DNA from 3 places in the Pseudomonas sp. B21-017 genome. Region 1 is predicted to be linked to each of the others. Evidence: predicted binding sites of a transcription regulator. Region 1 holds the regulator's gene; each other region holds the start of a gene.
The links. Region 1 encodes sigma-54, which starts transcription at its own class of promoters, with help from an activator protein. Its sites were predicted from a motif close to ANTGGCATNNANNTTGCTNT; they were not measured.

Region 1 (4,403 bases):
CTTCGCGATGGATGAGGTTGGCAATTTGCTCGAGGGCTTTCTTTTTACTGCCGCCCGGCACGTTCACCAGGGAACGGCCGGGGGTCAGGATGCTTTCAAGTCGGATCATGGGTTGGGAGTGTTAACGACCGGTCGCGCCCTGGAGGAGGCTCTGGGTCTTTTCCTTATGCTTTTTGAGTTGTTTATCCAGCTTGTCGGTCAGTGCGTCGATCGCTGCGTACATATCGGTATGTTCCGCGTTAGCGACCACCTCATTGCCGGGAATATGCAGCGTGGCTTCGATTTTCTGCTTGAGCTTCTCGACCGTCATCGTGACCTGCACGTTGGTGATCTTGTCGAAATGCCTCTCTAATCGTTCGAGTTTTTCGCCGATGTAGGTGCGAAGAGGTTCGGTCACTTCCAGTTGGTGTCCACTGATGTTGACTTGCATACAGCTTCTCCTTCGTTGCCAGTGCATAAAGCGGTAGATCCGATGATCTACCACTGGAACGCTGTGGCGTGGCTCTACATCAACCGCTTGCGTTCGCTCGAAGGCGCGATTCCTAGGGATTCGCGGTACTTGGCGACGGTGCGGCGAGCCACCTGAATGCCTTGTGCCTCCAGTAAACCAGCGATCTTGCTGTCACTCAACGGCTTTTTCTGATTTTCCGCGGCAACCAGTTTTTTGATGATCGCGCGGATCGCCGTAGACGAGCATTCACCGCCTTCGGAGGTACTGACGTGGCTGGAAAAAAAGTATTTCAGTTCATAGATGCCCCGTGGGGTATGCATGAATTTTTGCGTGGTCACCCGTGAAATCGTCGATTCGTGCATGCCCACCGCTTCAGCGATGTCATGCAGCACCAGCGGTTTCATGGCCTCGTCGCCGTACTCCAGGAAGCCGCGTTGATGCTCGACGATCTGGGTGGCCACTTTCATCAGGGTTTCGTTGCGGCTTTGCAGGCTCTTGATGAACCAGCGAGCCTCCTGCAACTGATTACGCATGAAGGTGTTGTCAGCGCTGGTATCGGCGCGGCGTACGAAGCCGGCGTATTGGGCGTTGACCCGCAGGCGCGGCACCGACTCCTGGTTCAGTTCCACCAGCCAGCGCTCGTTGTCCTTGCGCACGATCACGTCGGGAACGACGTATTCGGCTTCGGTGGACTCGATTTGCGAACCCGGGCGCGGGTTGAGGCTCTGGACCAGTTCGATCACCTGGCGCAGTTCATCTTCCTTGAGCTTCATGCGGCGCATCAGCTGGCTGTAGTCGCGGCTGCCGAGCAAGTCGATGTAATCGGTGACCAAGCGCTTGGCCTCGGTCAGCCAAGGGGTCTTGGCGGGCAGTTGGCGCAGTTGCAGCAGCAGGCATTCACCGAGGTTGCGGGCGCCGATACCGGCGGGCTCGAATTGCTGGATGCGGTGCAGGACGGCTTCGATTTCGTCCAGTTCGATGTCCAGTTCCGGATCGAAGGCCTCGAGGATTTCCTCGAGGGTTTCGTCCAGATAGCCCTGATTGTTGATGCAGTCGATCAGGGTCACGGCGATCAGGCGATCGGTGTCGGACATCGGTGCCAGGTTCAGTTGCCAGAGCAAATGGCTTTGCAGGCTTTCACCGGCCGAAGTACGGGTGGTGAAATCCCACTCGTCGTCATCGTTGCTCGGCAGGCTGCTGGCGCTGGTCTGGTAGACGTCTTCCCAGGCGGTATCGACAGGCAATTCGTTGGGAATGCGCTCGTTCCAGTCGCCTTCCTCAAGGTTATCCACCGTCGGGGCGGTTTCCTGGTAGGAGGGTTCCTGAATGTCGGTGTTGGGTTGCTGTTCGGCTTTGTCGGCCAAGGGGTCTGCGTTATCGAAGTCGTCGCCTTCTTCCTGGCGTTCGAGCATCGGATTGGACTCCAGGGCCTCCTGGATTTCCTGTTGCAGGTCCAGGGTCGACAATTGGAGCAGGCGGATGGCCTGTTGCAGCTGCGGTGTCATCGTCAGCTGCTGGCCCATTCTCAAGACTAGCGATGGTTTCATGGCAGGGGCTTAACACCTTATTCGCCGGCGCACATGCGCCATCCACTACAGGGCGCCGAAGCGCCAAACATAAGCAAATTATATGCCTGAAACTGAAGTGTTTGCCTAGAGCGCTGTAACAATAAAAAACTATTGATTTTTTATTGATATGAGCATCAAGGCGACTGGCCAGGCACCTCAGCGCTTACAGGCGGAACTCATGGCCCAGATACACTTCCTTGACCAGTTCGTTGGCCAGGATGGTGGCGGAGTCGCCTTCAGCGATCAGCTGGCCATCGTTGACGATGTAGGCGGTTTCGCAGATGTCCAGGGTTTCACGGACGTTGTGGTCAGTGATCAGCACGCCAATGCCTTTGGCCTTGAGGTGATGGATGATCTGCTTGATGTCGCCCACCGAGATCGGGTCCACGCCGGCGAAGGGTTCGTCGAGGAGGATGAATTTCGGGTTGGTGGCCAGTGCCCGGGCGATTTCCACCCGACGGCGTTCACCACCGGACAGGCTCATGCCAAGGCTGTCGCGGATGTGGTGAATGTGAAATTCCTGCAGCAGGCTTTCCAGCTCTTTGCGGCGACCGGCCTTGTCGAGCTCCTTGCGGGTCTCGAGGATGGCCATGATGTTGTCGGTCACCGACAGCTTGCGGAAGATCGACGCTTCTTGCGGAAGATAGCCGATACCGGCCTTCGCGCGACCATGCATCGGCTGGTGGCTGACGTCCAGGTCATCGATCAGTACGCGACCCTGATCGGCCTGTACCAGGCCCACGATCATGTAGAAACAGGTGGTTTTACCGGCGCCGTTGGGGCCAAGCAGGCCGACGATCTGGCCGCTGTCGATGGACAGGCTGACGTCACGCACGACCTGGCGGCTCTTGTAGCTCTTGGCCAGATGCTGAGCTTTCAGAGTTGCCATTACTGGGTTTTCTCGTCGGTTTTCTTCTTCGGCTGGATCACCATGTCGATACGCGGACGTGCCTCGGTGACCTTGCTGCCTGTGGCGCGACCGGCGCTGGCGAGTTTTTTCACCGTGTCATAGACGATTTTTTCGCCCTGGGTGACGTTGTTGTCCTTGTCGACAACTTTGGCCTTGTCGATCAGTACGACGCGGTTTTGCGCGGCGTGATATTGGATGGTCACGCCCCAGCCCTGAACAGGCTTGGTGTCGCCAGCTGTTTGCAATTGCTCGAAGTACGCCAGGTTGCCCACCGAGGTCACCACGTCGATGTCGCCAGTCGGGGTGCGAGTGATGGTCACGGTGTTGCCGGTGACCTTCATCGAGCCCTGAGTGATGATCACATCACCTTTATAGGTGGCAACACCGTTCTTATCGTCCAGTTGGGCGTCGTCGGCCTGAATGCGGATAGGCTGCGCTTGATCGGTCGGCAGAGCCCAGGCGCTCACGCTTCCCAGTGCTGCGCTCAGACTGAGCAAAATAGGGAGGGTTTTAACGAGCCTCATACTGTCCTCTTACGTTCGATAGCAGGTGTATCCTGCTTTCTTTCAAGTACGCTTTCATTCCGTTGCCTGTCGATACACCGCCGGCGCCGTCGATTCTAACGGGTTGATCGGTCTGCGCATATTGCTGCTGCGGGAACACTGTCATACGGGTGGTGGTAATCAGGGTTTTACGGTTTTTTTCGTCGAAACGCGTGATACGTACCGAGTCGATCAACTCGACCTGGGTGCCGTCCGGGTTGACTTCGCCGCGATCGCTCTGGACGTGCCAGGGGAATTCGGTGCCGCGAAACATGTTCAGGTCAGGATTGGACAGCAACGTCACTTCGGTCGCTTTCAGGTGTTCGACCTTGTCGGACGTCATTTCGTACTGCAATTTGCCGTCCGGCAGGTACTGCACGCTGTGGGCATTGGTGGCGTAATAGTCGATCATGGCTTCATCGACATGCGCCACTGGCTTGTCGAGGAAGCGTTCCGGGCTGATGTTCCAGTAGCCGACCGCAGCGAATAGCGCCGCGATGCAACCGAATATCAGGATGTTGCGAATCTTTTTGCTCAGCATGATGGGCTCACAGGTACGCGGCGTTGGCCGCATCGAGGCGGCCCTGGGCGCGCAGGATCAATTCGCAGAACTCGCGCGCGGCACCCTCGCCGCCACGGGCCTGGGTAATGCCGTGGGCGTGTTCGCGCACGAAACCGGCGGCGTTGGCCACGGCCATGCCCAGGCCGACGCGGCGAATCACCGGCAGGTCCGGCAGGTCGTCGCCGAGGTAGGCCACTTGTTCATAGTTCAGGTTGAGTTGGGCAAGGAGCTCGTCGAGCACCACCAGTTTGTCTTCGCGACCCTGGTACAGGTGTGGAATGCCGAGGTTCTTGGCCCGTCGTTCGACCACCGGGGTCTTGCGTCCGCTGATGATAGCGGTCTGCACGCCCGCTGCCATCAGCATCTTGAT
Region 2 (4,403 bases), 940 kb from region 1:
GTCAGGTAAAACGCGGTTGCAGGATTTACGACTGCTTCGCAGCCGAGCGGGAGCAAGCTCCCTCGCCACAAAAGCCCCCACCATCAGGGCCCAAATCAGGCTTCAGCGCAGCGCGGCGATGGCATCTACCGATTCACGAATCAGTGCCGGGCCTTTATAGATAAAGCCCGAATAGATCTGCACCAGGCTCGCACCCGCGGCGATTTTCTCAGCCGCGTGCTTGCCTTCGGTGATACCGCCCACGGCGATGATCGGCAAGCGACCGGCCAGTTCCGCCGCCAGCACCTTCACGGTGTGGGTGCTCTTGTCGCGAATCGGGGCGCCGGACAACCCGCCCGCCTCGTCACCGTGCTCCAGGCCTTCGACGCCGACGCGGCTCAGGGTGGTGTTGGTGGCGATCACCGCATCCATCCCGGTTTCGATCAGTGCCTGGGCCACCTGCGCGGTTTCTTCATCGCTCATGTCCGGTGCGATCTTGATCGCCAGCGGCACATGTTTGCCGTGGCGCAGGGCCAATTCCGCCCGGCGCGTGGCCAGGTCGGCGAGCAATTGCTTGAGCGAGTCGCCGAATTGCAGGCTGCGCAGGCCCGGCGTATTCGGTGAGCTGACGTTGACGGTCACGTAGCTGGCGTGGGCGTAAACCTTGTCCAGGCAGATCAGGTAATCGTCGACCGCACGTTCAACCGGCGTATCGAAGTTCTTGCCGATGTTGATACCCAGCACGCCCTTGTACTTGGCCGCGGCCACGCGAGCGAGCAAGTGATCGACGCCAAGGTTGTTGAAACCCATGCGGTTGATGATCGCCTCGGCTTGCGGCAAGCGGAAAATCCGTGGTTTCGGATTACCCGGTTGCGGGCGCGGGGTGATGGTGCCGATTTCGACGAAACCGAAACCCAGTTGGGCAAATCCGTCGATCGCCGCGCCGTTCTTGTCCAGACCGGCCGCCAGACCCACCGGGTTCGGGAACTCCAGGCCCATGACCGTCACCGGCATTTTCGCCGGTGCCTTGCACAGCAAGCCGTTGAGGCCCAAACGCCCGCCCGCGCCGATCAGGTCCAGGGACAGATCGTGGGAGGTTTCCGGGGAAAGTTTGAACAGCAGCTGACGGGCCAGGGTGTACATGGGCAGGCTTGACTCGGGTGGCGATGAGAGGCGGCGATTATAGCCGCGCATCGAGTCCACAGGCGAGGCGCACGACAAAATCAGCCAGCGATGGCATATGCCTTGCACCAACATGGTCATCAGCACTCATGCCAACGACGGAATGAGTGGCAGGACAATGGCGTCGTCACCGGCTCTGCTCGCGCAGAGGCCATGGGGCGACGTTTTTTTTGGAAGGTGCAAATCGATGAATGAACCATCAGCCGGCCCACTGGCCTGGGTCAACGGCAGCGATGCCCCGGAAAAAACCGAAATCAACCTTGGCTTCATGGCTCTGAGCGACTGCGCCTCAGTGGTGGTCGCCGCCACCCAGGGCTTCGCCCAGCCTTACGGTCTGACCCTGAACCTCAAGCGCCAGTCGTCCTGGGCCAACCTGCGGGACAAACTGGTCAGCGGCGAACTCGACGCCGCCCACAGCCTGTACGGCCTGATTTACGCCGTGCACCTGGGCATCGGCGGCGTAGCCTCCACCGATATGGCCGTGCTCATGGGCCTGAACCAGAATGGCCAGAGCATCAACCTCTCCCACGGCTTGCAGGCCCTGGGCGTGACCAGTCCTGAAGCACTGGACCATCACGTGCACCAAAGTCGCCCAAAACTGACCTTCGCCCAGACATTTCCCACAGGCACCCACGCCATGTGGCTGTATTACTGGCTGGCGAGCCAGGGCATTCATCCGTTGCAGGATGTCGACAGCGTGGTCGTCCCCCCGCCGCAAATGATCGCGCACCTGCAAGCCGGGCGCATCGACGGGTTCTGTGTCGGCGAACCGTGGGCTGCCAGTGCGGTGCGACAGAATCTCGGTTTCACCATGGCCACCACTCAGACCATCTGGCCCGACCACCCGGAAAAAGTCCTCGGCTGCACCCGCGCCTTCGTCGAGCAATACCCCAATACCGCCCGGGCCCTGGTGATGGCGATCCTCGAGGCCAGCCGCTTCATTGAAGCCAGCCGCGAAAATCGCCGCAGCACCGCGCAACTGTTGAGCGCCCCCGAATACCTCGATGCCCCGCTCGATTGCATCGAACCGCGCTTGCTCGGTGACTATACCGACGGCCTGGGCAATCACTGGCAAGACCCACACGCGATGCGTTTCCACAGTGGCGGAGAGGTCAATCTGCCGTATTTGTCCGACGGCATGTGGTTCATGACCCAGTTCCGTCGCTGGGGCTTGTTGCGCGACGACCCGGATTACCTCCGCGTGGCCCGTCAGGTCCAGCAACTAGACTTATACCGTGAGGCCGCCACCGCTGTCGGCGTGCCCGCCCAGGCTCAGGAAATGCGCAGTAGTCAACTGATCGACGGCAAAGTCTGGGACGGTTCGGACCCGGCCGGCTATGCCCGCAGCTTCACGCTGCACGCCATGAGCGACAGCGCTCCCCTTCTCGCCAGCCGCTGACAGGAGCCTGCGAATATGTTGCGTATCCTGCTGATCAATGACACCGCGAAAAAAGTCGGGCGTCTGAAAGCGGCCCTGACCGAAGCCGGGTTCGAAGTCATCGACGAGTCCGGCCTGACCATTGACCTGCCCGCGCGCGTCGAAACGGTGCGTCCGGACGTGATTCTGATCGATACCGAGTCACCGAGCCGCGATGTGATGGAACAAGTGGTGCTGGTGACTCGTGATCAACCACGGCCAATCGTGATGTTCACCGACGAGCACGATCCCGGCGTGATGCGCCAGGCGATCAAGTCCGGCGTCAGTGCCTACATCGTCGAAGGCATTCACGCACAACGCTTGCAGCCGATTCTCGACGTGGCCATGGCTCGCTTTGAAAGCGATCAGGCCCTGCGCGCGCAACTGCACGCCCGCGACCAGCAACTGGCCGAGCGCAAGCGCATTGAGCTGGCCAAGGGGCTGCTGATGAAGATGAAGGACTGCAACGAAGAAGAGGCCTACACCCTGATGCGCCGCCAGGCCATGAGCCGCCAGCAGAAGCTGATACAGGTGGCGGAACAGATCATTGCCATGAGTGAGTTGCTTGGCTGAAGGACACCTTCGCGGGCAAGCCTCGCTCCTACAAGTGCAAGCACAATACCTGTAGGAGCAAGGCTTGCCCGCGAAGGCCGCGACTCGGTTTCCCTTGTTGGCACAGATCTCGCTAAGTAATCCCTGCAAGGTAACCAACGGCGGTTGCCCCACCTACGACAAAGACGTCGCTCACCTCATTCGCCCCCTTTTGCGAATCAGGTAGCGGCGTTTTTCCGTTTTGGCCCCAGAGACCGGGGCTGGTGGTGCGGCCGTTGCGGCGCCCCACCTGCAAGCTCATGACTCCTTCTTGATACGCCTGACAGCTGAGGTGCGCGATGAATTCAAGCTTCTGGAAATCCGGCCATACCCCGACACTGTTCGCAGCCTTCCTCTATTTCGATCTGAGCTTCATGGTCTGGTACCTGCTCGGCCCCCTGGCGGTGCAGATCGCCGCTGACCTGCACCTGACCACCCAACAGCGCGGGCTGGTGGTGGCCACGCCGATTCTGGCCGGTGCCGTACTGCGCTTTGCGATGGGCCTGCTGGCTGATCGCCTGTCGCCAAAAACCGCCGGGATCATCGGCCAGATAATCGTCATCAGCGCCCTGCTCGTTGCCTGGAAAGTCGGCATCCACAGTTACGAGCAGGCGCTGTTGCTGGGCCTGTTCCTCGGCATGGCCGGTGCGTCCTTCGCCGTCGCCCTGCCGCTGGCCTCGCAATGGTATCCGCCGCAGCACCAAGGCAAAGCCATGGGCATCGCCGGTGCCGGTAACTCGGGCACCGTGCTGGCCGCCCTGATCGCTCCGGTGCTGGCCGCCGCGTATGGCTGGAGCAACGTGTTCGGCTTCGCCCTGATTCCGTTGATCCTGACCCTGATCGTCTTCGCCTGGCTGGCCAAGAACGCCCCTGAGCGGCCGAAAGCCAAGTCCATGGCCGACTACCTCAAGGCCCTGGGTGACCGCGACAGCTGGTGGTTCATGTTTTTCTACAGCGTGACCTTCGGCGGCTTCATCGGCCTGGCCAGCGCCCTGCCCGGCTACTTCAATGACCAGTACGGCCTGAGCCCGGTCACTGCCGGTTACTACACCGCTGCTTGCGTGTTCGGTGGCAGCCTGATGCGTCCGCTGGGCGGCGCGCTGGCGGATCGCTTCGGCGGGATTCGCACCCTGTTGGCGATGTACACCGTGGCAGCGATCTGCATTGCGACCGTGGGTTTCAATCTGCCGAGTTCCTACGCAGCGTTGGCCCTTTTCGTCTGCACTATGCTCGG
Region 3 (4,403 bases), 2.6 Mb from region 1:
GCGAACTTGAGCTTGTGCGGCGAGCGCAGGCCTTTGTAGCGATCTTCGAGGGTCAGGGCCATTTTCACGCTGTCCTGCACGCCGTAACGGCACCAGGTGCTGCCCACGCAAGACTTCACGGTACGGGTCGACTTGCCGTAGGCGTGCCCGGTTTCGAAACCGGCCTCGATCAGCTCGGACCAAATGTCCGGCAACTGATGCAACTGCGCGCCGAACAGGTCGATCCGCTGGCCGCCGGTGATCTTGGTGTAGAGGTCGTATTTCTTCGCCACCACGCCGATCGCGATCAGTTTGTCGGCAGTGATCTCACCGCCAGCAATGCGCGGCACGACCGAATAGGTGCCGTTCTTCTGCATGTTGGCCATGAAGGTATCGTTGGTGTCCTGCAACGGAACCAGCGAGGCGTCCATGATCGGCTGGTTCCAGCACGAGGCGAGGATCGAGCCCACTGCCGGTTTGCACACGTCGCAACCGGTGTGTCCACGGCCGTGCTTGGCCAGCAGTTCTTCGAAAGTGATCACCCCTTCTACCCGCACCAGCGCATAAAGCTCTTGGCGGGTGTAGGCGAAGTGTTCGCACAGGCTCTTGTCGACGCTGACGCCACGGGCAATCAGTTCATGCTCGAAGACTTGCTTGAGCAGCCCCGCGCAACCGCCGCAACCGGTGCACGCCTTGGTCTGCGACTTGAGCAGGCCCAGGTCGGTGCAGCCGCCATCGATGGCCGAGCAGATCGAGCCCTTGGTGACGTTATGGCACGAGCACACCGTTGCCGACTCGGGCAACGCGCCCGGGCCCAGGGTTGGCGCGCCGGCGGACGACGGCAGAATCAGGCTGGCCGGTTCCGACGGCAAGGCAATGCCGTTCTGCATGTATTGCAGCAAGGTGTCGTAATAGCTGTTGTCGCCGACCAACACTGCGCCAAGTACACGCTTGCTGTCGGCATCCACCACCAGGCGGCGATAGCTGGCCGTCGCTTCATCGATGAACTGATAACTGCGCGCGCCCGGTGTCTGGGCATGGGCATCGCCGATGGAGCCGACGTCAACACCGAGCAGTTTGAGCTTGGTCGACATATCGGCGCCCTGGAACGGCTCGGCGGCTTGATTGCACAGCAGCGACGCGACGCCACGGGCCATCTGATAACCGGGGGCGACTAGGCCGAAGAGGCTGCCATTCCAGGCGGCACACTCGCCGATGGCGTAGATGTTCGGGTCGCTGGTCAGGCACTGGTCGTCGATCACCACGCCGCCGCGAGGACCAATGTTCAGCGCGCATTGGCGGGCCAATGCATCTTGCGCACGGATGCCGGCGGAGAACACGATCAGGTCGGCTTCAAGAAATTCGTCGTTGGCAAAATTCATCCGGTAGCGGTACTGCTCGCCGGCACTGATCGACTGCGTGCCACGGGACAGGTGCACACTCACACCGAGCCGCTCGATTTGCGCCTTCAGCGCCAGGCCGCCCTGCTCGTCCAGCTGCACCGGCATCAGGCGCGGGGCGAATTCCACCACATGGGCTTCCAGGCCCAGGCTTTTCAGGGCGTTGGCGGCCTCCAGACCGAGCAGGCCACCGCCGACCACCACGCCACGCCGGGCATTGGCCGCAGCAGCACGAATCGCGTCGAGGTCTTCAAGAGTGCGATACACCAGGCGCGAGTCGCCTTCGGCACCTTCAATAGGTGGCACGAAAGGATAAGAGCCGGTGGCCAGAACCAGTTTGTCGTAGGCGACGCAACCTTGCGCGGTAATCACCTGGCACCGGGCGCGGTCGATTTCCAGCACCGGCACACCCAAATGCAGGGTGACGCCCGGCGTTTGATACAGGGAGGCTTCGCCCAGGGCCAGCGATTCGGCATCGCGACCGCCGAAATACTCGGACAGATGCACACGATCGTAGGCACGCATCGGCTCTTCGCTGAAGACATGCAGGCGGTAATGGTCGAGGGCGCCGCGCTCGATGAGCTGCTCGACACAATGATGTCCGACCATGCCATTGCCGATCACGATCAGCGTTTGCAGTTTGTTCAATGCGGCAACATTGGAATTCATAGTAAGCACCCAGCCAAAGCCAATCACGGATAAAAAAGCAAAAAAAAACGCCTGAAACCTCTCGGTTTCAGGCGTCTTTGCCTGTTCTTCGCGGTGTTCGACCTGGCGCCTTCGCCTGATCCACCGATGTTGCCCACGACCTGCCCGGCCGGTCGATCTTCGTTGATCGAGTGGGCTGCCCCTCTTTTTCAGATGAGGCTGAAGGGAGAATGCAGCCTTTGTGCCAGTCTGCAGCGCATGACTTCCTCAGTTCTGGAAAACCAACGGCTGAACGATGGGAGAGTTTGATAAAGACCGCGCCCCGGGCGGGTCTCATCAGGCGCGAGTCAACTTTGCAGCCCCCCGCGAGCGGGTGGGCGGACGTTGGGACTGAAGGAAGGAACAGCTCAGGAAACCGCTTCGCACTGGTGCATGTTGTCAGACGTGGCTCTTTAAAAGTGCATGCTCTACACCCTGCCGGGCATTTCCCGGTGCCATTCGGGCAAGCGTCAATGCCGATCTGTAGCAGCTGCCGAGCCTGCGAGGCTGCGTTCGGCTGCGCAGCAGTCGTCAAATCAGTAATTGCGGCTCGTCGCTGCTCAACTTACCGGCCCGGGTAAGCGTTGCCTTCAGCAGCATCGCGTATTTGTATTTTCAGATATATCGAGGCCGCGACCTTTTGGCGCATGCCGCCAAGCCATCGATTAAGCGTCACAGGGCAACAGTTTGTTAACATCCATGCGCTTTTTTTCGTCTGATTGATCAGCCACTGTAGATTCCCGGTCGCTACACAGGATGCTTTTGTTCATGAGTACGTTGTATACCCGTCGCACGGTCCTGCGCGGCATGAGCCTGCTGAGCCTCGGCCTGCTCGCTGGCTGCGATGACAGCAGCAAGCTGTCGTTCAAGTACGGCAAGGACCTCAGTGACAAGATCATGGGGCGTACCTTCAAGCTCAAGGACGCCCAGGGCGAATCCCGGATGCTGACCAGCTATCGGGGCCTGATGCCGATGGTTTTCTTCGGTTTCACCCAATGTCCGGCGGTCTGCCCGACGACGCTGGCCCGTGCGGCACAGGCGAAAAAACTGATGGGCCGCGATGGCGAACGCCTGCAAGTGATCTTCATCACCCTGGACCCCGAGCGCGATACGCCGCAAATGCTCGACGCTTACGTCAAGGCCTTCGATCCGAGTTTCGAGGCGCTGTACGGTACGCTGGAAGAAACCGCCGCCACCGCCAAGGAGTTCGGTGTGTTCTATGAAAAGATCCCGAGCGGTTCGACCTATACCCTCTCCCATACCGCGACCAGCTTCGTTTTCGACTCCCGAGGCAATTTGCGCCTGGGGCTGTCCGCGTCCCTTACCGCTAAAGAGTGTGCAGAAGACCTGCTCACCGTCATGGAGGTCTGCTGATGACTTCGATTTGCGCACCACGTATTAAACAGCTGGGTATCAAACAACTGGTCCTGGGTCTTTCCCTGATTGGCATGGCCTGGCAGGTGTCCGCTCAAACCCAGGTGAGCGACGCCTGGGTCCGCGCGACGGTGGCCGGTCAGCATTCGACCGGCGCCTTCATGACCCTGCAGGCCGACAGCGATAGCAAACTGCTCAGCGTACAGTCGCCGGTAGCGAACACCGTGCAAATTCACCAATCCAGCATGAAAGACGATGTGATGAGCATGAGCCAGGTCGAGTCCGTCGCGCTGCCGGCCGGCAAACCGGTAAGCTTCGATCCCCATGGCTATCACATCATGTTGATGGATTTGACGGCCCAGGTTAAGGAAGGCGGCAAAGTGCCCCTGACCCTGACCGTGGAAAACGCCAAGGGCGAAAAAGAGACGATCACCGTTGACGCCGAGACTCAGGCGCTCGGCATGCCTGATCACAGCAAGATGCATTGAGAGCTCGATCCCAGCCTGTCTGATCGCTGGCTGGTGTTCCGGTGGCGTATGCCTGCCCTCACCTGATAGCCTGAGCACCCTTGCCTGCATGTCTCTGATGGATCATCGGCGCGTGAAGACGCCGCGATGATCACTTCACCCCCATTCAATCAAGACAACGGTGACTCTCTTGATCAGCAGCACCCCCACATTTGCCCGCGATATCGACGGCAAAGCCATTTCTGCCAAGGTTCTCGACGAGGTCCGGGAAGAGGTTCTGGCCCTGGCTGGCCAACAGATCTACCCCGCCCTGGCGGTCTTGTTGGTCGGCGACGACCCGGCCAGCCATGTGTATGTGCGCAATAAACTGCTGCGCGCCAAGGAAGTCGGTATCCGCTCCCTGGAATACCGCCTGCCGGAAACCGCCAGCCAGGCCCAGGTCCTGGAACTGATTGCACAACTCAATGCCGATCCCACGGTGAACGGCATCCTGGTG

Region 2: LOY28_RS20470 (CmpA/NrtA family ABC transporter substrate-binding protein) is a predicted target of sigma-54. The motif match lies at 1,212-1,231, and genes of this name have one in related genera.
Region 3: nirB (nitrite reductase large subunit NirB) is a predicted target of sigma-54. The motif match lies at 2,257-2,276, and genes of this name have one in related genera.

What each region holds. Positions count from the first base shown of each region.
Region 1 is NZ_CP087194.1:5,504,932-5,509,334, reverse strand. Features, by position in the region: gene ptsN (PTS IIA-like nitrogen regulatory protein PtsN) at 1-109, opposite strand, end outside; gene hpf (ribosome hibernation-promoting factor, HPF/YfiA family) at 122-430, opposite strand; gene LOY28_RS24995 (RNA polymerase factor sigma-54) at 505-1,998, opposite strand; gene lptB (LPS export ABC transporter ATP-binding protein) at 2,183-2,908, opposite strand; gene lptA (lipopolysaccharide transport periplasmic protein LptA) at 2,908-3,453, opposite strand; gene lptC (LPS export ABC transporter periplasmic protein LptC) at 3,440-4,012, opposite strand; gene LOY28_RS24975 (HAD family hydrolase) at 4,020-4,403, opposite strand, start outside.
Region 2 is NZ_CP087194.1:4,563,257-4,567,659, forward strand. Features, by position in the region: gene LOY28_RS20465 (quinone-dependent dihydroorotate dehydrogenase) at 103-1,122, opposite strand; gene LOY28_RS20470 (CmpA/NrtA family ABC transporter substrate-binding protein) at 1,349-2,560, shown strand; gene LOY28_RS20475 (ANTAR domain-containing response regulator) at 2,576-3,151, shown strand; gene LOY28_RS20480 (NarK/NasA family nitrate transporter) at 3,469-4,403, shown strand, end outside.
Region 3 is NZ_CP087194.1:2,925,207-2,929,609, reverse strand. Features, by position in the region: gene nirB (nitrite reductase large subunit NirB) at 1-2,048, opposite strand, end outside; gene LOY28_RS13220 (SCO family protein) at 2,835-3,440, shown strand; gene LOY28_RS13215 (copper chaperone PCu(A)C) at 3,440-3,928, shown strand; gene LOY28_RS13210 (bifunctional 5,10-methylenetetrahydrofolate dehydrogenase/5,10-methenyltetrahydrofolate cyclohydrolase) at 4,098-4,403, shown strand, end outside.